2 regions of the Janthinobacterium sp. GW821-FHT03A03 genome follow, and region 2 is predicted to be linked to the other one. Evidence: predicted binding sites of a transcription regulator. Region 2 holds the regulator's gene; the other holds the start of a gene.

Region 1 (10,574 bases), on a different contig from region 2:
GATGCCAGCGCCAGTGCAGGCCGGACGGTTTGGGCCAGGAATACAGATACAGCTTTTGATAGCCGGCCTGGTGCAGCTCGCGCACCATGGCCATCAGGCGCGCATGCGGCATGCGGTCGGGCGGCGCGCGGCGGAACAGGATCGCTTCGCCATCGGCAAACTGCACGTCGTCGGTGGACAGGTTCAGGTCCAGGGTCCGCGCCTCGCTGCCGAAACGGGCGGCGATCCAGCCCGTCAGCAAATTGACGGACGTGATCACCCCGTAGCCGCGGTGGCGGTGGAAAATGACGGTGCCGGGAGCGAGCGCTTTCATACAGGAATGTCGGGCCAGGGGGCGAGCAAAGAAACAAGTGTACTCACAGATGGCCGAATTTTCCAGAAGCGCCACGCCTCCGCAGGGCCATTCACGCAATCGTGCCAATCCACGATATCATGCCCGTCATTCTCCACTGACATCGTGACCACATCATGACTTTGCGCATACTCGCCACCGGCGGCACCTTCGACAAACACTACAACGAATTGAACGGCACCCTGGGCTTTTCCGACAGTCATTTGCCGGCAGCGATAGCCCGCGCGCGCATGACGGCGCCCGTGGCGCTGGAGCAATTGCCCCTGCTCGACTCGCTCGACATGCAGGATGGGGACCGCCAGCGCGTGCTCGCCTCGTGCCGCGCGGCGCAGGAAAAAGCCATCGTCATCATCCACGGCACCGACACCATGCGCGAAACGGCGCAAGTGCTGGGCGCGGCGAAGCTGCAGCAAACGGTCATCCTGACGGGCGCGATGATTCCCTACGAAATCGACAATTCCGACGCCCTGTTCAACCTGGGCTTTGCCTGCGGCGTGGCGCAAACCCTGCCGGCCGGCGTGTACGTGGCCATGAATGGCCAGATCTTTGCCTGGGACAATGTGCAAAAGAACCGCGCCGCCGGCGTGTTCCAGCCCCTGTAAGGTAATTGCGCTGCGGCAACGTCGCAGCGCAACAACAAAAACCGGCTGCAACATTTGCAGAAAAATAAAGAATACAGGCCATAATTTCCATGAGGAAATGAAAGAAGCAAAAAAACAATATATTTGTTCATAATTGCAATTTTTTCCTGTGCATCGATGCTATATTCGCGTCATCGACCAACCCCTTTCGGGAATTCATCATGACCTTGCGCAAATCGACTGCACACCTGTTTCCACTGGGCGCCATTGCGGCCGTATTTGCGCTGAGCAGCACTGCCCACGCGACGACCAGCCTGACAAATGAATATACGGTGACGGCATCGGCCAGCGCAGCAGGCGTGAATACCTGGACCTTCGATTACAGCGTCCTGAACAATAACCAGGGCATCGGCGGCCAGACCGGCCTCGATGGCTTCACGATCTTCGTGCCCGTCGCCGCCACCGTGGTCAGCTCCAGCGCGCCCGCGCCCTTCAATGGTGCGCCTGGCTACTGGTCGCAAGGCAGCAGCGGCCTGCTCGACCTGGGCGGCAATGGCTCGCAAAACCTGGTCGCGCCATCGGGCTATGCGGCCTACACCTGGTGGGGCCAATATACGCAATCGGTCTACACGCCCGGCTCGACCGCCAATTTCAGCATTACCTTGAGCAACGTTGCCGTTGGCGCCAATACCGTTGGCGTCAGCACGTATTTCGGCTACGGTGCCGCCACCGCACAATCTGCCAGCAATCAGTATGGCAATTACTCTACCTTTACCGGTACTTTCGCCTCACCGGTGGCCGCCGTGCCAGAACCGGAAACATATGCCATGATGCTCGCCGGCCTCGGCCTCGTTGGTTTCATGGCGCGCCGCAGAAAAGCAGGCCAGCAAGCCGCCTGATTTTCACTCTGCAGCACCTCGACAAGCCCGCTCCGCGCGGGCTTTTTTTCGTCCGTCGGAAATTCTTCAGCGCAGGGGATGAAAGAAAATTATTATTGGTAAAACATCAAATTGCCAAGATAATAATTATGTGTTGTAAAAAAACACCATTGATCATTTTTAAAAACATTGATATAGAAGAATATAAAACTGCATATTTTTCACATTCACAAATATTCTTCAGTATCTCTAAATTCCTGCCAAATCCGACACGGTGAGAGTCCAATTTTTCTTGCTGAGACGACATAATGTTCGCCTCGACAAGTTATAAGTGCATTTATAACAATATTGCGCTTAGTAGTCTTCCACCTCCCTCAGACGTGGTTCCGCCTACCGTACACGCCGCCGCAGGCCATCTACCCGATGGCCTTATCGGTGCTCGTGTACCGCTTGTCGTTATTAAAACTACTACGGAGTAATTGTTACAATGGCATTTAAAGAAAAAATCGGCGTGCGCAGCGTACGCCTGGCCCTGGCCGTCCTGGCAGGTAGCGTCTTGTTCTCCGGCCAATCCATGGCGGAAGAAGCAATTCAAAAAGTTGAAATTACCGGTTCGAGCATCAAGCGTATCGCCGTCGAAGGCGCACTGCCAGTGCAGCGCCTGTCGCAAGAAGCGATCGCCAAGTCGGGCGCCACTTCGGTTGCCGACCTGATCCAGGCCCTGCCCGCCATGCAAGGCTTTACCATCGGCGCCGTTGCTGCCGGTTCCGATTCGGGCGGCAATACCAGTGCATCGCTGCACGGCATTGGCGAAACCTACACCCTGGTGCTGTTGAACGGCCGCCGCATCGCGCCACAAGGCTCCGGCACCACGGTCAACCTGAACGCCATTCCCATGAGCGCCGTTGAGCGCGTCGAGATCCTGACCGACGGTGCTTCGGCCCTGTACGGCTCGGACGCCATCGCCGGCGTACTGAACTTCATCCTGAAGAAAAACCAGCAGGGCGCCACCCTGGAAGCGACGTACGGCGGCCCGGAAGACAAGGGCGGCAACGCCTGGAACACCAGCGTCACCTATGGTTTCGGCGACCTGGACGAAGACCGCTTCAACGTGCTGGTATCGTACCGCCACGACGAGCAGTCGAAACTGGTAGCGACCGACCGCACGTTCGCCGATACCTCGTACCTGAAATTCAACCGCGGCGGCAAGAACTACATCTGGGACCGCACCAGCACCTCGGCCTCGCCGGCAGGCGCTACTGTTGCCTACAACAACAACCCCTCCTCGACCGCCTTCACGCCATATCTGCGGCAAAACCAGGGAAATTGCCCTGACAATTCCTACGTCACGACCAGCAATAAAAACGCTTGCGGCTTCGACACCGGTTCCACCGTGGAAATCGTGCCGCAATCGAAACGCGACAGCCTGTTCTCCAAAGCAACGTACAAGCTGAATGACAGCCTGAACGCGTTTGCTGAACTGGCCTACTCGCGCTACGACCTGACGGCGCGTATCGCCGCCAACCCGATCCCCATCTCGATCGCGCAAACGGTAAAAGACCCTGTCACCAAAGTTGAGAAGCTGGTATTCAACAATCCGGCCGCCTACGCGACGTACGTACAACCGTTCCTGTCGCCAGCGCAACAGGCAGACATCCAATCGATCACGGCCAACTACCGCAGCACCGACTTTGGTTTGCGTGCCAGCCAGACCGTTACCCAAACCAAGCACATGGTGGTGGGCGTGGAAGGCGAACTGGGTGCGTGGAACTTCGAAAGTGGCCTGACCTGGTCGCAAAACTCGATCGACGAGCGCTACACGGGCGGTTACCAGAAAAACCAGGCATTCAAGGACATCCTGGCCAATCCGGAGTTCGATCCGTTCGCAGTGACGCAAAAGCCATCCGTGCAAGCGCAAATCGCTGGCGCCCAGTTCGTCGGTTCGGTGCGTACCGCCTCGACCACGATGCGCGGCGTCGACACACACGGCTCGCGTGAATTGTTCTCCTTGCCAGGCGGCAAGGCCAGCCTCGGTATCGGCGGCGACTACCGCACCTACCGCTATGAGCAGTCGCCAGGCGCCACCGGCAGCGACGTCTACAGCTTCAACACCAAGGCTGCCTACGACATGAGCCGCGACACCTACGGCGCGTTCGTCGAGTTGCTGGCGCCGCTGGCCAAGTCGTTCGAAATGACCGTTGGCGGCCGTTACGATGCCGTCAAGGCGATCGACGATAAGCTGAACAACAAAACTGTCGGCAAGAAAGACAGCGCCAATACCTACAAGGTATCGGCACGCTGGCAGCCGGTACAAACCGTGCTGATCCGCGGTTCCTACGGCACGGGCTTCAAGGCGCCAAGCATGCTGGACATTGCTCAGCCACTGGTTAACGCCGGCTTTACCGCCAAGAAATTTGACTGCCCATATCCAGGCAACAAGCTCTGCCGTGGAGAAACCACGCAATACAACGCCGTCTCGGAAGGCAATCCAGAACTGCAATCGGAAAAATCGAAACAGTTCACCCTGGGCTTCCGTGTCGAGCCTAGCGCGGCCTTCTCGTTCGGCGCCGACCTGTGGGACGTGAAACTGCGCAATGCCGTGTCGGAAATCACCGAAGAGCAGGCATTTGCCGATCCGGTCAAGTACGCAACGAGCTTCTCGACCTACAAGGAGCCATCGACCGGCAATACCTACTACGCGTTCAAGAAACTGTCGGTCAACATCGGCAAGAAGGAATACCGTGGTATCGACTGGGATCTGTCGGCCAACCACAAGTTTTCCTTCGGCAAGCTGACCGCCCAGTTGAGCGGCACCCACATGTTGCACGCCAACTACACCAAAGCCGGTAGCAATAACGTGTACACCAGCAACATGAACTTCTTCGGCGACACCAACGAAGTCACGTTCCGCAACCTGATGAAGCTGACGACGACCCTCGATACTGGCCGCCTGAGCAACACCGTGACCGTCAACTACCGCAACGGCTACACCGATGCAGCCGCGACCGTGTACGACGTGGCAGCCGCAAAAGAAGTGAAGGGCTACCGCCTGCAAGTTCCGTCGTACACCACGTTCGACTGGCAAGCACGTTTCGCCTTTGACAAGCAGACCACGATCCGCGCAGGCATCAAGAACCTGTTCGACCGTGCGCCACCGCTGTCGCTGCGCGCGTCGTCGGGCCACCAGGTTGGTTTCGACCCACGCTACGCCGATCCGATGATGCGTTCGTTCTACGTCACCGGCAACTACAAGTTCTAATTTGACGCGTTGAATTAGCTTGTCTGAAAAGCGCCTTGCACTTCACCGTGCAAGGCGCTTTTTTCTTGTCGCACAGCTATTTTGTTATCTGGAGATTCAGATAGCGGTAATGGCTCTCGCCGTGAGCTTTCGATACCGTACGCAGTTGCATGGCGACGCCGAGGTCATGCAGCAAGGCACTCTCGACCACGTAGCCACTTTCCTGTGAGGTACAGACAAAGCGCGTCGCTGCGCCTTGCAGGCTGGCCGAAATCGTACTGGCCTGCAAGGTATCCTGCACTTCACACAGCGTGGTGACCTGCTCCGGCCGCTCGCCCGGCTTGGCAGGCACGTTGATCGTGGTCATATTGGCCTGAAAGCGGGTGCCCGGGGACAAACTCGCCGGCAGCGACAGCGACAGGCCGGAGGTGGCCAGATAACCGTTGCGGACATCGCCCTTCTCTGCGGCCCGCAACTGAAACAGGCCAGCAAGCTTCACGCGCTGCATGGTAAAGGCGCTGTAGTTCTCGCTCGTGACGACCAGCCCATCGCGCACGCGCCACTCTTGATCGACGACGGATGCTTCCCCGGGCTTGCCCGGCGTTGTCGACTCCCGGGAAGAAGACAGCGTCTTGAAGCGCGGCTGCCAGACGGGCGCCGCCGCCATGGCCGCTTGCGCCGCCGCCAGTACTCCGGGCGGCAGCGGTGCGCTGTCAAACGCGCCCGTGGCATTTGGCGGCGGCGGATACTCGCTCGCGTCGATGTCGGGACGGGCCTCGCGCAACAGGGCGGCGTCGACACCGCCCTGCAGCGAACAGCCGACGCGCACGACGCCGTCGAGCTCGCCGTGCGGCTCGATCAGGAACACGCGTTCAACCTTGTCGCGCCCGGCCGCCACGCCCGAGGCGGACGCAAACGCCTGCCATGGGCCACCGGGCAGGCGCACGTCGGAACGCACATAAGCGCCATCATCGGCGCGCATGCGCCGGGCATCGTGGATCAGCGGCTGCAGTTGCCGGTACACCGCATCGACCTTGCCGGCCACCAGGAAGGCCCAGCTGTAATAACGGCCCAGGCTGCCCAGGTCCGACACTTCATCGGTATAGCCGAGCAAGGTCACGCCGCCAGCGCGCACGGGCGCGGCAAACTCGATGCTGCCGGCCTGGGCCTGATTGCGGTTGGGCACCTTGATCCAGCTGGCATCGCCGCGCGTGGCCAGCGGCACGCTGCCGGCCAGGGCCGCGCCGTCCTGCTGCAAGCTGCGGAAAAAAGAGGCATCGCAAGCACTCAGCCCGCGCAGGGTGGCATCGGAAATCTGCGCCTGGGCGGCCGCCATCTGCGTGGCCCCGAGGATAAAAGCGGCGCCACAGCGCCGGACATATTTATGCATGAATTTATGTAGAAATAATCAATATCAGGATAGTAACGATATCACAGCAATATTATTTCCATATGGAAAATTTCAGCACGCCGGCGCCAGCGGCCGCCCCATGCAAAACGGCCCGCCGGGCAATGCCAGCGGGCCGTCCGTCACGCATACCTGCTTGCGCCTACGCCGTCGCTTCGCCGCCCAGGGCTTCGACCACGTCGGCCATCAGCTTGGCGAGCTCGCCCGTCATCAGCATCAGGTCGCCGTCGAAACGCTCTTCGTCGTTCTTCGTGCTCGATTCCGTTTCCTTGATCACGTCCAGCGGCTTGACGCTCTTGATGGCCAGGGACTCCGTCAGCACGAACGAGATCTTGTCGTTCCACGTCATGGCCAGGCGCGTGCACTGCTTGCCGGCCGCGATGTGGCGGCGCACGTCGTCCGCTTCCAGGGTGTGGCGCACATAGCGCACGGTGGCCTTGCTTTCGCCCGTGGCGCGCAATTCCGTGTCCATGTCGACCGTGAAGCCGGCAGGCGCGTCGTCAGCCTGCAGCCATTCCGTCATCACCGCCACGGGCGAGCGCTGCACGCGCAGGCTTTCCAGCGGCAGTTTATCCACGGCTTTCAACAGCAGCTTGATGACTTCATCGGCTTTTGCCGGGCTGGCGGCATCGATCACCAGCCAGCCATTGACAGGGTCGATCCACGTCCAGACGTTGCTGCGGATGCTGAAAGCGCGCGGCAGCAATTCGTCGGCCACGCGTTCCTTCAATTCCTTCATGGCCTTCTTGCCAGGCGCAAAGCCTTGCGCTTCTTCCATCTCGGCGGCGCGGGCCTTGGCCACCTGGTTGATGACGGTGGCCGGCAGCAATTTCTTTTCCGTGCCCAGCAAGATCAACATTTGCTTGTTGACAACATGGACCAGGCCGCCGTTCGGGCGCGGCGTATCCCAGCCCTGGCGCATCAGATCCATGCTGGTCGCCGGCGTGAATTTGTTCGAGGACAAGGCCTCTTCCAGTTGTTCTGGCGTATAGGCCCAAGGTGCGGGCAGGCGGTAAATCTGAAGATTCTTGAACCACATAGTTTTTGTCTTCCGTTTGTTTCAGTAGTGCCAGGGGAACGCCATTCTACACTTTCGACGTGAAAATGCCGTCAAAAGCGCCGTCTGGCGCGGTATGTATCTTGTAGGAAACGCCGCTACAGGGCGGGAAACAGCTCCGCCTGGGCGGGAACCTGCCGCGTCGCGACGGCCGGATCGGACAGGGTCGAGATGCGCACGCCCAGCAGGCGGATTTTCTTTTCAAATGGCACGCGCCGCAGGCAATCGCGGCTGGCCCGCAGGATGGCGGCGGCGTCCGCCGTGGCGCTGGGCAGGGTGACGTCGCGCGTGACGGTGCTGAAATCCTCGAAGCGCAGCTTGATGCCCACCGTGCGCCCCGCCAGCGACTGCTTGTCGAGGTCGCCGGCCACGCGCGTGCACAGGCCTTCCAGTTTTTCCGACAGGGTGGCGCGGTCGCGCACCACCTGCAAGTCGCGCTCGAACGTCGTTTCGCGGCTGACGGACTTGGTTTCCCGGCTCGTCTGCACGGGCCGCTCGTCGATGCCCAGCGCCGCCTGGCGCAGCCAGCCCGTGTACAGGTCGCCGAACTGCGTGCGCAGCATGGCCATGTCGGCCCGCGCCAGCTCGCCGATGGTGATAATGCCCAGCGCTTCCAGCTTGGCCGTGGCCTTCGGGCCGATGCCATTGATCTTTTTTGCCGGCAAGGGCCAGACCCGCGTTTCCACATCCTCGGGCGACAAAATGGTCAGGCCGTCGGGTTTTTCCAGGTCAGAACAGATTTTTGCCAGCAATTTGTTCGGCGCCAGGCCGATCGAGCACGACAGGCCCGTCGCCTCGAACACGGCCGCCTTCAGGCGCGCCGCCATGGCCGGCGCCTGCTCGCCATGTTCCGTCAGGTCGACATAGATTTCATCGATGCCCACGTTCTGGATGACGGGACACAGATGGGCCACGGCTTGCTTGAAGCGGGCCGAATAGTCGCGGTAAGCCTCGAAATCGGCGGGCAGCAGGATGCTGTCGGGCGCCAGTTTCGCCGCCTTCATGATGCCCATGGCGGAAAACACGCCGAACGCGCGCGCCGCATAGGTCGAGGTGGTGACGACGCCGCGCCCCACGTAGTCGCGCATGCGCGCGAATTGCCGCGTGCCGTCCATCTGCAGCACGGGCTGCTGCAGGCGCCCGCCGCCGATGACGACGGCTTCGCCGCGCAATTCCGGATATTTCAGCAGTTCCACGGAGGCAAAGAAGGCATCCATGTCCAGGTGGGCTATCCAGCGGCGCGCTGCGGGTGGTTCGGCAAGTGGTGGGACAGATGGCATCAAAAACACCTCGCGGCGGGTCGGCTTGCCTGAAGCTGGCAAGATACTGTGCATGCATACAGTATTACCGGAAATGGGCGCGGATGCAAGTTGAAACGCACGCGCACCGCAGTTGCTTTTCTCAATGGCAAGATTACAATCCTGACACAACTATTCAAAGGAGCCGCCTTGTCCACCCCCCATCACGCTGCGCGCCGCCGGTCCGCCTGGTCATCCATCCTGCCGGCCCTGCTGCTGTCCACGCTGGCGTCATCCGCGCTGGCCGCCGATGCCGCCGCCACGGCTTCTGCCGCCCCCGTCGCCGCCAAAACAGCCTGGCAGGAAACGCGCCACGGCACCATCGTCACGGACGACTACCGCTGGCTGCAAAAGAAGAGCGATCCTGCCGTGATTGACTACCTGAACGCGGAAAACGCCTACACGGCGGCCGTCACGGCCCCGATCCAGCCGCTGGCCGACAAGCTGACTGCGGAAATCAAGGGCCGCATGCAGGAAGTGGACCTGTCCGTGCCCGCGCGCCAGGGCAATTTTTACTATTACACGCGCGTGGAAGCGGGCAAGCAATATCCGATACACTGCCGCCGCCCCGTGGGCGCGAAGGGCGCGTATGACGCCCAGGCGGCCGAAGAGATTTTGCTTGACCAGAATCAATTGGCCGAAGGCCACAAATTCTTTGCCGTGCGCGCCTTTAGCGTCAGCCCGAATGAACAATTGCTGGCCTACACCACGGACACGACGGGTTTCCGCCAGTACGAGCTGCACGTCAAGGATTTGAAGACGGGCAAATTGCTCACGGACAGCATGCCGCGCGTGACCTCGCTGGCCTGGGCGGCCGACAACGCCACTCTGATGCTGACGCAGGAAGACGCCACCACCAAGCGCGCGGACCGCTTGTTCCGCCTGGCGCTGGGCGGCACGCCGCAGCAGGTCTACCATGAGCCTGTGGAACAGTTCGCCATCGGCGTGAGCCGCACGCGCGACCAGCGCTACTTTGTGCTCACGGCGCGCAGCACGGACACGAGCGAAGTGCTGCTGTTGCCAACGAACAAGCCGGAAGGCCGTTTCCAGAGCGTGCTGCCACGCGAGAAGGGCCACCGCTACGGCATCGAACACCGCGACGGCCAGCTGTATATTCTGACCAACAAGGACGCGAAGAATTTCCGCATCGTCAGCGCACCGCTCACCGCCCCGCAGCCGAAGCACTGGAAGCCCGTCGTGCCGCACAACAAGGACGCCGTGATCCAGTCCATCGACGTCTTCCAGGGCTACCTGGTGGTGATGGAAAAGGCCCGCGCCCTGAACCGCGCGCGCATCTTTGATTTTGCGCAAAAGAACTGGAAAACCGTGCAGTTCGACGACCCCGTCTACCTGGCCACGGCGGCCGGCACGCCGGAGTTTTCTGCCACGCAATTTCGCATGTCCTACCAGTCGCCCGTCACGCCGCCCACCGTCATCGACGTCAGCATGAAGGATGGCCAGCGCACGGTGCTGAAACAGCAGGAAATCGTCGGCGGCTTTGACGGCAGCCGCTACACGACGCAGCGCCTGTGGGTAAAGGCGCGCGACGGCGTGCAAGTGCCGCTGTGGATCGTCTACAAGAAGGGCGTCAAGCTCGACGGTTCCGCGCCGCTGCTGCTGTACTCGTATGGTTCCTACGGCATTTCGACGGAAGCCAGTTTTGCCATCAGCCGCATCAGCCTGCTGGAGCGGGGCGTCATCTACGCGCAGGCGCACATCCGCGGCGGCACGGACATGGGCGAAGCGTGGCATGAAGACGGCA
Region 2 (10,574 bases):
GAATATCTGACCGATTAAGCGTGGTGCAGATCGGTGTATGGCAGCAGCGCGAGGAAGCGAGCGCGCTTGATTGCGGTGTCGACTTGGCGCTGGTAGTGCGCTTTGGTACCGGTCAGGCGTGCTGGCATGATCTTGCCGTTTTCCTGGACGAAGTCTTTCAGCGTGTCGACGTCTTTGTAGTCGACTTGCTCAACGTGAGCTGCCGTGAAGCGGCAGAACTTCTTACGTTTGAACAATGGGTTTTGCTGTTTGCGTTTTTCTTTAAGCTTGAGCTTATTTTTGTCGAACTTTTTACCGAATGCCATGTCAGGCTCCTGTATCTAAAATGCGCTAGTCGGGAATGACTGCACTAAAATCAATGATGTGAAACACCAAACTCTTGCTGTTGCGGCTCTTTCTGGCCAGGAAACCCGTGAACTGATAGACCCCGCCCAAGCTTGCCTGGCTGAACCGGCCTGAAATTTCGCCAGCGGCAAGCGCGGCAACATCAAACTCGGTCAAACGGGCAATTCCTGCTTCCATCTGCTGCGAACTGTGTTGCAATACTGCATTCACAATCGGCAGCCCTGCCGGGGTATAGCGCAATATTTCGCGCTCGGCAATGATGGCGGTAACTTGTAGCTGGTTCAGCGCACGATCCTGGTCAGAAATTAAGCGGCTGCGGCTGGAGCGGCTGCTGGTGCTTCGGTGCGGTGGCTTTTGGCCGCGTCTTCGCGTTGTACCGATTTCATCATCGGCGAAGGAGCTGTTTCAGCTTTCTTCATTTTAACGGTCAGGTGACGCAACACGGCATCATTGAATTTGAATGCTGTTTCCAACTCGACCAGGGTCTCGTTGTCGCATTCGATGTTCAGGCAGATGTAGTGTGCTTTAGGCAGCTTTTGGATCGAGTAAGCCATTTGACGGCGGCCCCAATCTTCCACGCGGTGAACCGAACCGCCGCGGGTGGTTACGCTGGCTTTGTAGCGTTCGATCATCGCGGGCACTTGCTCGCTTTGGTCCGGATGGACGATAAAGACTATTTCATAATGACGCATGCAAACTCCTTCAGGTCGGATTAATAATCGCCCACCCCGGCGTCAAGACGGGTGTGGGAAGGTCAGCCGAAGATTATAACCGCCTTTTGCGAACTATTCAATGATTGCTTGCGCCGCGCCCGCCAGCGACCGCCGTTCTTGCCCGAACAGCAGGTTTTCTTTCAAAATCGCTGAAAAAGGCCGAATTCCGCTTGCATAGTGGGCGATACTGTACAAAAATACAGACTGTTCATATAGACAGCATTTTAGTATGCACCCACCGCTCATGATCAAGCTGACAGCACGACAAGAACAAATCCTGAACCTGATCAAGGATGCGATTGAAAACACGGGCTTTCCGCCCACCCGTGCCGAAATCGCCAATGAACTGGGTTTCAAATCGGCCAACGCGGCCGAAGAGCATCTGCAGGCCCTGGCCCGCAAGGGCGCCATCGAGATCTCGCCGGGCACTTCGCGCGGCATCCGCCTGATCGGTGCGGCGGCCGAGGCGCTGCCGAAGGTAGCGCCGGCCCTGCTGATGTCGCTGCCCCTGATCGGCCGCGTGGCGGCCGGCTCCCCCATCCTGGCGCAGGAAAACCTGGAAGCGAGCTACAACGTCGACCCGGCCCTGTTTTCGGCCAAGCCGGACTTCCTGCTGAAAGTGCGTGGCTGGTCCATGCGCGACGCCGGCATCATGGATGGCGACTTATTGGCCGTCAAAAAGGTCGACAGCGCCAAGAACGGGCAGATCGTCGTTGCCCGCATCGGCGACGAAGTCACCGTCAAGCGCTACAAGAAGACGGGCTCCGTCATCGAACTGTTCCCGGAAAATCCCGACTTCAAGGTCATCACCGTATCGCCGGAAGACGAATTCGCCCTGGAAGGTTTAGCCGTAGGTTTGATGCGCAGCTGGCATTAAGTTGCACGCCGGGGTCAGACCCGCCGGGTCTGACCCCAGTTTTTAGTTGCCCCCGTCTCATGCCTGACACGCAAGTTTCAATGCCCGACAAAACCGTCGCGAGCGGAAGGGAAAGGTGGCCGAGAAGCGGAACCATACTCAGTACGGGGGCGCCGAGCCGGTGAGCATCGCAAGCCGCCTATACCGACGCGCAGCAGGTTTGGCTGGACATCATTCCTCAAGCGCGCTGCTGAAATCCTCGAGCAGATCCACCTCGTCCTCGATACCGACGGAAACGCGGATCAGCGACTCGGCGATGCCCATGCTGGCGCGCCGCTCGGCCCCCATCTCGTAGAAAATCGTGTGGGCGACGGGAATGACGAGGGTGCGCGTGTCACCGAGGTTACTGGCTGGAATGGCCAGATTCAGGCGATTCAGGAAATCGAAGCAATCGATGCCATCCTTCAACTCAAAACTGAACAACGAACCATAGCTGCGGAACAGGTCCGTCGCCAGCGCGTGCTGCGGGTGCGACGGCAAGCCCGGATAGTGCACGGCAGCGACGCGCGGGTCCGCCTGCAGCATCGTCGCCAGCGCCAGGGCGTTCGAGCAGGTGCGATCCAGGCGCAAGGCCATGGTTTCCGCGCCGACGGCGAGATGGTGCGCCGCTTCCGGGCCCAGCGAGGCGCCGAAATCGCGCAAGGCCTTGGCGCGGATCTGCGCGATGCCCCACTGGGCCGGCGCCGCCTTCTTGTAATTCTCGAAAATGTTCGGATACTGTGTCCAGTCGAACACACCCGTGTCCGTCAAGCTGCCGCCGAGCGCATTGCCGTGGCCGCCGATGGATTTCGTCAAGGCGTTGACCACCAGGCCCGCGCCCACGGCTTTCGGGCGGAACAGGTAGGGCGTCGTCATGGTGTTGTCGACGATGTACAAAATGCCCTTCTCGCGGCACAGGTCACCGATTTTTTTCAGGTCAGCGATTTGTGTGCGCGGATTGGCAATAGTTTCCACGAAAACAATCCGCGTGGCCGGCGTGATGGCGGCCGCCACATTCGCCACATCGGTGGCGTCGACGAAGGACACGGCCATGCCCTGTCCCGTTACCGTTTGCCACAGGCTGTTGGTATTGCCGAACAGAAAGGCCGACGACACCACGTGGTCGCCCGCGCGCAGCAAGGACTGCACCACGGCGCCGATGGCGCCCATGCCGGTGGCGAAGCACAGGGTCGCCACGCCGTCTTCCATCTTGTTGACCTTGTCTTCCAGCGCGGACACGGTCGGGTTACCCTGGCGGCCATAGCGAAAGCCCGGCTCCTTGCCCTGGAAGACGGAGGCGAGCTGGCGCGCGTCGCCGTAGCCGAAGGCAACGGAGGTGTGCACGGGCTTGTGCAGCGAGCCGTGCTCGATGCCCTTGCGGCGGTCGTTATGCAGGATGGTGGTGGTAAAGCCGTAGTTTTTTTTATCGTTCATGATCGCGGAGCAAAAAAAGCCCGGCGCTAGCCGGGCAAGATAATTACGCTTCTGTCGTTGCCAGGTTCAGGTTCAGCTGGGAACGGGGCGTATCTTCGGGCGCTGCCGCCTTCGGATGGTGGCGCGCATATTCGAGGCGGTCCAGGTATTCCTGCGACACGTCGCCCGTCACGTAGACGCCGTCGAAGCATGACGCCTCGAAGTTCGTCAGGGCCGGGTTGACGTCGGCAATCGCCTGCTTGAGGGCGCCGATGTCCTGGTACACCAGGTAATCGGCCGTGATTTCGCGGCACACTTCTTCCGTCGTGCGGCCGTAGGCGATCAGCTCGTCACGCGTCGGCATGTCGATGCCGTATACGTTCGGGTAGATCACCGGCGGCGCGGCCGAGGCGAAGATGACCTTCGTCGCGCCCGCTTCGCGCGCCATCTGCACGATTTCACGGCTGGTGGTGCCGCGCACGATGGAGTCATCGACCAGCAAGACCACTTTGTCCTTGAATTCCGATGGAATCGCGTTGAGCTTCTGGCGCACGGATTTCTTGCGCGCCGCCTGGCCCGGCATAATAAAAGTGCGGCCGATGTAGCGGTTCTTGATGAAGCCTTCGCGGTACTCGATGTTGAGCGCCATGGCCAGCTGGATGGCGGCCGGACGCGAGGAGTCGGGAATCGGCATGACCACGTCGATATGCACGCCAGGCAACTCGGTGCGGATTTTTTCCGCCAGGTATTCGCCCATTTTCAGGCGCGTGGCGTACACGGAGGCGCCGTCGATGACGGAATCGGGACGGGCCAGGTAGACGAATTCGAACACGCACGGATTCAGGCTGGCGTTATCGGCGCACTGAGCGCTATGCAATTGCTTGTCGGCATCGATGAAGACGGCTTCGCCGGGGCCGATGTCACGCACGAAGCGGAAACCCATGCCTTCCAGGGCCACGGATTCGGAGGCGATCAGGTATTCAGGCCCCTGCTCCGTTTCATTGATACCCAGGCACAGCGGGCGGATGCCGTGCGGGTCGCGGAAGGCCAGCAAGCCCACGCCGGCGATTTGCGCCACGGCGGCATAGCCGCCCTTGACGCGGCGGTTCAGCACGGTGACCGCCTTGAAGATGGCGTCGGGGTCCAGGTTCAGGCCCGTCGTCGCTTCCTGGATTTCATGCGCCAGCACGTTGAGCAGCACTTCCGAGTCGGAATCGGTATTGATGTGACGGCGGTCGTTCTTGAACATTTCCTGCTTCAACTGCTCCCAGTTGGTCAGGTTGCCATTGTGCGCCAGCGTGATGCCGAACGGCGCATTCACATAAAACGGCTGTGCTTCCTCTTCGCTCGACGAACCGGCCGTCGGGTAACGGCAGTGGCCGATGCCCGTAGTGCCTTGCAGCGAACGCATATTGCGCGTACGGAAGACGTCACGCACGAGGCCGTTGGCCTTGTGCATGGAAAACATACTGCTGTGATTTGTCGCAATCCCTGCCGCATCCTGACCGCGATGTTGCAAGAGCAACAATGCATCATAGAGCAATTGATTGACAGGTTGATGGGAAACGACGCCGACGATGCCACACATGGTGTGCTCCTAAACTGTGCTACTGATTTTAAAAAAAATTCAAAATTTCACATGCTGCGCGTAGGCGGCAGGCAGATAAGGCTTGATGGCGCGCGCGCCCTGCTCCGCGAGCGGGCTGAGCAGCGCGTTTTTCCAGAAGGGCTGCTGCGGTACGGAAGTCATGCCGCACAAGATGACGGCGGTCAGCACGATCACAAGGCCCCGCGCCAGGCCGAACAGGCTGCCCAGGGTACGGTCAGCCAGGCTCAGGCCTGTCACCTTGACCAGCGCGTCGACCGTCATGGACAGCAATCCCATCAAAATGCGCACGCCGATGAACAGCACGACGAAAGCCAGCAACAGACGGATGGCTTCGCCCGGCACGGCTTCCGGCAGGAATTTCGCCAGGGTGGCGCCATAGGCGTTGGCAATGACGAACGCCACGATCCAGCTGACCAGCGACAGTATTTCCTTGACCAGGCCGCGCATCATGCTGATCAGCACGGACGTGGCCAGCACGAACAGCACCAGGTAATCGAAGATCGTCACGCGCGTTCAGCCTTGCATCGTCACACCGGCACCAGGCTGCCGCCCAGGCCCAGTTTTTGCAGCTTGGCGCGTGTCTTTTCCGCATCGTCACGGCTGCCGAACGGCCCCACTCTTACACGGATGCGCTCGCCCGCCGGGCTGGAGACTTTCTGCGTGTACGACTTGATGCCTGCTTCCCGCAGCTTCTCCTGCAATTCGTCGACCTTGTCCTGCGTCGCCAGGGCCGCCACCTGCACCACGAACTTGCCATTGCCGGCATCGTGCGCTTTTTCCTGTGGCTTATCGAGCGGCTTGCCCTCCAGAATTGCCATGGCGCGCGCCGCATCGTCGGCCGACTGCGCCGGCTTGGCCGGTTTCGGCTCCGGCTTGGCTTCCGGTTTTACTTCATGTTTGGGTTCCGGCTTCGGTTCAGGCTTGGGCTCGTGCCTGGCTTCCGGCTTGGGCTCGTGTTTCGGCTCCGGCTTCGGCTCCACCTTGACAGGCTTGGGTTCAGGTTTCGGCTCGACATAGGCCGGCTTCACCGGCGCAGGCTCGGCAGCTGCCAACACGGGTGCCGGCGCCGGCTTGGGCCTGGCGACTGGCGGCAGCGGCGCATCGACAATTTCCTCGGACTGGTCCAGGCCAGTGTTTGCAGCCGCCTGGGCTGGCATGGCCGGCACCGGGGCCGGCGCAGGCGCAGCAGCCGCCTTTTCTTTCGAGGGGATGTCGATGGCGATGTCGTTGACGGGCGCTTTCGGTTCGGAATCGAGCAGCATCGGCAAGCCGACGGCGACGCCCAGGGCCAGGGCGATGGCCCCGACCAGGCGGCGGCGTGCGCGCTTTTTTTCAGGCAAGACCGGGTCCGGCGTTTCCTTGCCGCCACGGCGCGATCCGCCGCCACCGGAGGTGTTGGCAGCGCGTTTGCGGGTCGGCGACTGTGCTTCGCCAGGGACATAAAAGCCGCTGTCTTCGCCAGAGGATTCTTGCTTGTTTTTAAACAGTTTCGAGAACAAGCCCATGCGTGATTTTCAGTCGAGTGCGTTTCAGTGAAGTGAGGATTTTCGGGCCTTCATCACGCCGGCAACGGTGAGGAAAGAACCAAAGACCACAATTCTATCATTCTCACCGGCCCGGCTCATTGCATTTGCAAAAGCTTGTGCCGGATCATCGAAAATAGACACAGTATGCTCGCTGCTGTCGGGTTTATCTTCCAACATGATCTGCACCTTGGCGGCCAGCTCGGAGGCCGTGGCCGCGCGCGGCGACGGCAGGCCCGCCAGGCACCAGTGATCGACGTGCTCGCTCATGGCGGCGAGCACGCCATCGATATCCTTGTCGTGCATGGAGCCGAACACGGCATAGGTGTACGGGTGGAATCCCATATTGCCCAGGTTCTGGTTGAGGGCCGAGGCCGCGTGGGGATTATGCGCTACATCAAGGATCACGCTGGGACGGCCAGGCAAGACCTGGAAGCGGCCCGGCAGTTCCACCGTCACGAGGCCCGTGCGCACTTCCTGCGCGCCCACGGGCAGTTTCAATTTCAGCACTTCCAGCGCGGCCAGCACGGCCGTCGCATTGAGGATCTGGTTGGCGCCGCGCAAGCTCGGGTAGGCCAGCGAATTGCGGCGCTGTTCGCGCCCGCCATAGTTCCACTGCTGCTTGTCGCCCGAATAGTTGAAATCGCGGCCCATCAGCCACAGGTCGGCGCCGATGGCCTCGGCATGGTCGATCAAGGATTGCGGCGGCACGGGGTCGCTGCAGATGGCCGCCTTGCCCGGGCGGAAGATGCCGGCTTTTTCAAAGCCGATCGCTTCGCGCGTGTCGCCCAGGTAATCCGTGTGGTCGATATCGACGCTGGTGACGATGGCCACGTCCGCGTCGATCACATTGACGGCGTCCAGGCGCCCGCCCAGGCCCACTTCCAGGATGGCCACGTCGAGCTTGGCCTGCGACAGCAGGTGCAGGATGGCCAGGGTGGTGAATTCGAAATACGTGAGCGGCGTGTCGCCGCGCACGGACTCAACAAAGTTGAAGCTGGCGACAAGCTGTTCGTCGCTGGCCATCTCGCCCAGCACGCGGGCGCGCTCATTGAAATCGAGAAAATGCGGCTTGATGTACAAGCCCACTTTGTATCCGGCGCGCAACAGCACCGATTCCAGCATGGCGCAGGTGGAACCCTTGCCATTCGTGCCCGCCACCATGATCACGGGGCAAGTAAAAGCGAGCTGCATGCGCGCCTTGACGGCTTGCACGCGGTCCAGGCCCATGTTGATCTGGGTTTCCGAATGGCGGGTTTCCAGCAGGGCGAGCCAGTCCGGCAAGGTGGTGGGGAGGTTTTGCATGGGAGACTTCTTGATGAGGAGACAGTGCGCGCGGCGCGCAGACGGTGTGGCGTGGCAACCAGGCGGGTCCGCAGGACACCGCCCGGCCTGTAACTATTTACGATTAAGCAAGCACTTCAACGGCCTGGTTCTGCAACAAGGCCAGCAGACGGGCGATTTCTTCGCGCATCTTGCGGCGGTCGACGATCATGTCGACGGCGCCCTTGGTGACGAGGAACTCGGCGCGCTGGAAGCCTTCCGGCAGTTTTTCGCGCACGGTGTTTTCAATCACGCGCGGGCCGGCGAAGCCGATCAGCGCTTTCGGCTCGGCGATGACGACGTCGCCCATGAAGGCGAACGAAGCGGACACGCCGCCCATGGTCGGGTCGGTCAGCACGCTGATGAATGGCAATTTCTTTTCCGACAACTTGGTCAGCATGGCCGTGGTTTTCGCCATCTGCATCAAGGAAAGCAAGCCTTCCTGCATGCGCGCGCCACCGGTGGCGGTGATGCAAATGAACGGCACTTTCTGCTCCAGTGCGATCTGCGCGCCACGCACGAAGCGCTCGCCCACGACAGAACCCATGGAGCCGCCCATGAACTCGAATTCGAAGCACGCCACGACCACTGGCAGGCTCATGATGGCGCCGCCCATGACAACCATCGCATCGGTCTCGCCCGTCGCTTCCATGGCAGATTTCAGGCGGTCCGGGTATTTCTTGCTGTCCTTGAACTTCAAGGTATCGACAGGCAGGATTTCCTGGCCGATTTCATAGCGGCCGCCCGCGTCGAGCAGGCTGTCGAGGCGTTCACGCGCGCGGATGCGCATGTGGTGATCGCATTTCGGGCACACGTGCAAATTCGATTCCAGGTCCGTACGGTACAGCACGGCTTCGCACGACGGGCACTTGACCCACAGGCCTTCCGGCATGGTCTTGCGCGCGGCAGCATCAGAACGCTGGATGCGCGGTGGCAGCAGTTTTTCCAACCAACTCATATTTTCTCCTTGGGCCCTTGCAGGGGTAGCGTCGGTGGACGCCCCCCGGCAGACGGTCAACGGCGACGCCCCGCGGGGCGCCACCAAAAATTTTATCTATTGCACAATAACAGGCATTCAGTGGCCGAAGTGTAGCCGTTTATCGCCGGGCTGTCGAACTTTGCCGCCAACACATCTTACGTAAAAGGCAAGATTACTCAGGCATCCAGTGCGGCGCGGATGCCAGCTGTAAAGCTGCGCACGGCGTCGACGGCGCCCCCTTCAGGGGCATTTTCAATTTCCTGGATGATGCGGCTGCCGATGACGACGGCATCGGCCACCTTGGCAACGGCCCTGGCTGTGGCGCCATCGCGGATGCCGAAGCCCACGCCGATAGGCAATTTTACATGCTGGCGGATGGCCGCGAGGCGCTCCGCCACCTGTTCCGTATCAATGTTTCCCGCTCCCGTGACACCTTTCAGCGACACGTAATAGCTGAAGCCGCCACCAACCTTGGCCACTTGCGCGATGCGTTCTTCCGTCGAGGTAGGCGCCAGCAAAAAAATCAGGTCGAGTCCCGCCGCCCGCATGGCGGCCGCGAACTGCTCGCACTCTTCCGGCGGATAATCGACGACGATGGCGCCATCGGCGCCTGCAGCTTGCGCTGCATCAATAAACGCGGCGCTGCCGATGCGCTCGATCGGGTTTGCGTAGCCCATCAGCACCACGGGCGTCGTCTGGTTCGTTTCGCGGAACTGGCGCACGTAGCCGAAGACGTCGTGGATGCCGACATTGAATGCCAGCGCCCGCTCGCAGGCGCGCTGGATGACGGGGCCTTCGGCCATGGGATCGGAAAACGGCACGCCCAGCTCCAGCACGTCGGCGCCGCCCTCGACAAGCGCGTGCATCAGGGGCACGGTGGCGTCGGGGCCGGGGTCGCCGGCGGTGATGAAGGTGATCAGGGCGGTCTTGTTGCTGGATTTTAATTGGGCGAAGGTGGTGGCGATACGGGACATGGTTATCTTTCTTGACGGTAAATAAATGGAATATTTTTCAAACCCAACAGCAAATGCTGGGGTCGGACCCTGAGGGTCCGCCCCCGGTTCTTGCTTTCGGGTTAAGAGAAATTCAATCCCATGCGCTCCGCCACCGTATGCATGTCCTTGTCGCCACGGCCCGACAGGTTGGCCAGCACAATCTGGTCTTTCGGCAAGGTAGCCGCCAGCTTGGCCGCGTAGGCCAGCGCGTGCGACGATTCCAGGGCCGGGATGATGCCTTCGATATGGCAGCAGTCGTGGAAGGCCTGCAGCGCCTCGTCGTCCGTGATGGACACGTATTGCGCGCGGCCGGAATCTTTCAACCAGGCATGTTCCGGACCCACGCCCGGATAGTCGAGGCCGGCCGAGACGGAATGCGTCTCGATGATCTGGCCGTTTTCGTCCTGCAGCAGATAGGTGCGGTTGCCATGCAGCACACCGGGGAAACCGGCCGTCAGCGAGGCCGAGTGCTTGCCCGTGTCCAGTCCTTCGCCGGCCGCTTCCACGCCGATCAGCTTGACGTCTTTCTGGTCGATATACGGGTAAAAGATGCCCATGGCGTTCGAGCCGCCGCCGATGCAGGCCAGCACGTAGTCGGGCTGGCGGCCCGTCATTTCCGGCATCTGCACCAGGCATTCCTCGCCGATAACGGACTGGAAGTCGCGCACCATCATCGGATACGGATGGGGGCCGGCCACGGTGCCGATGATGTAAAAGGTGTTTTCGATGTTGGTGACCCAGTCGCGCATGGCTTCGTTCAGCGCGTCCTTGAGGGTCTT

The links. The regulator LexA, encoded in region 2, represses DNA repair genes until DNA is damaged. The targets are predictions, from matches to a motif close to ACTGTATNNNNATACAGT.
Region 1: a site for LexA is predicted at 8,840-8,857, ahead of dinB (DNA polymerase IV). Genes of this name have one in related genera too.

What each region holds. Positions count from the first base shown of each region.
Region 1 covers NZ_JBWKUZ010000037.1:741-11,314, reverse strand. The annotation lists gene AC07VI_RS29070 (L-asparaginase) at 1-313, opposite strand, end outside; gene AC07VI_RS29065 (asparaginase domain-containing protein) at 469-954, shown strand; gene AC07VI_RS29060 (PEPxxWA-CTERM sorting domain-containing protein) at 1,155-1,832, shown strand; gene AC07VI_RS29055 (TonB-dependent receptor) at 2,299-5,070, shown strand; gene AC07VI_RS29050 (hypothetical protein) at 5,147-6,439, opposite strand; gene AC07VI_RS29045 (recombination-associated protein RdgC) at 6,600-7,496, opposite strand; gene dinB (DNA polymerase IV) at 7,613-8,794, opposite strand; gene AC07VI_RS29035 (S9 family peptidase) at 8,963-10,574, shown strand, end outside.
Region 2 covers NZ_JBWKUZ010000001.1:130,046-140,619, forward strand. The annotation lists gene rpsR (30S ribosomal protein S18) at 15-305, opposite strand; gene priB (primosomal replication protein N) at 331-630, opposite strand; gene rpsF (30S ribosomal protein S6) at 651-1,037, opposite strand; gene lexA (transcriptional repressor LexA) at 1,303-1,935, shown strand; gene AC07VI_RS00635 (cystathionine gamma-synthase family protein) at 2,146-3,387, opposite strand; gene purF (amidophosphoribosyltransferase) at 3,431-4,954, opposite strand; gene AC07VI_RS00645 (CvpA family protein) at 4,994-5,482, opposite strand; gene AC07VI_RS00650 (SPOR domain-containing protein) at 5,503-6,480, opposite strand; gene folC (bifunctional tetrahydrofolate synthase/dihydrofolate synthase) at 6,505-7,803, opposite strand; gene accD (acetyl-CoA carboxylase, carboxyltransferase subunit beta) at 7,907-8,779, opposite strand; gene trpA (tryptophan synthase subunit alpha) at 8,977-9,774, opposite strand; gene trpB (tryptophan synthase subunit beta) at 9,876-10,574, opposite strand, start outside.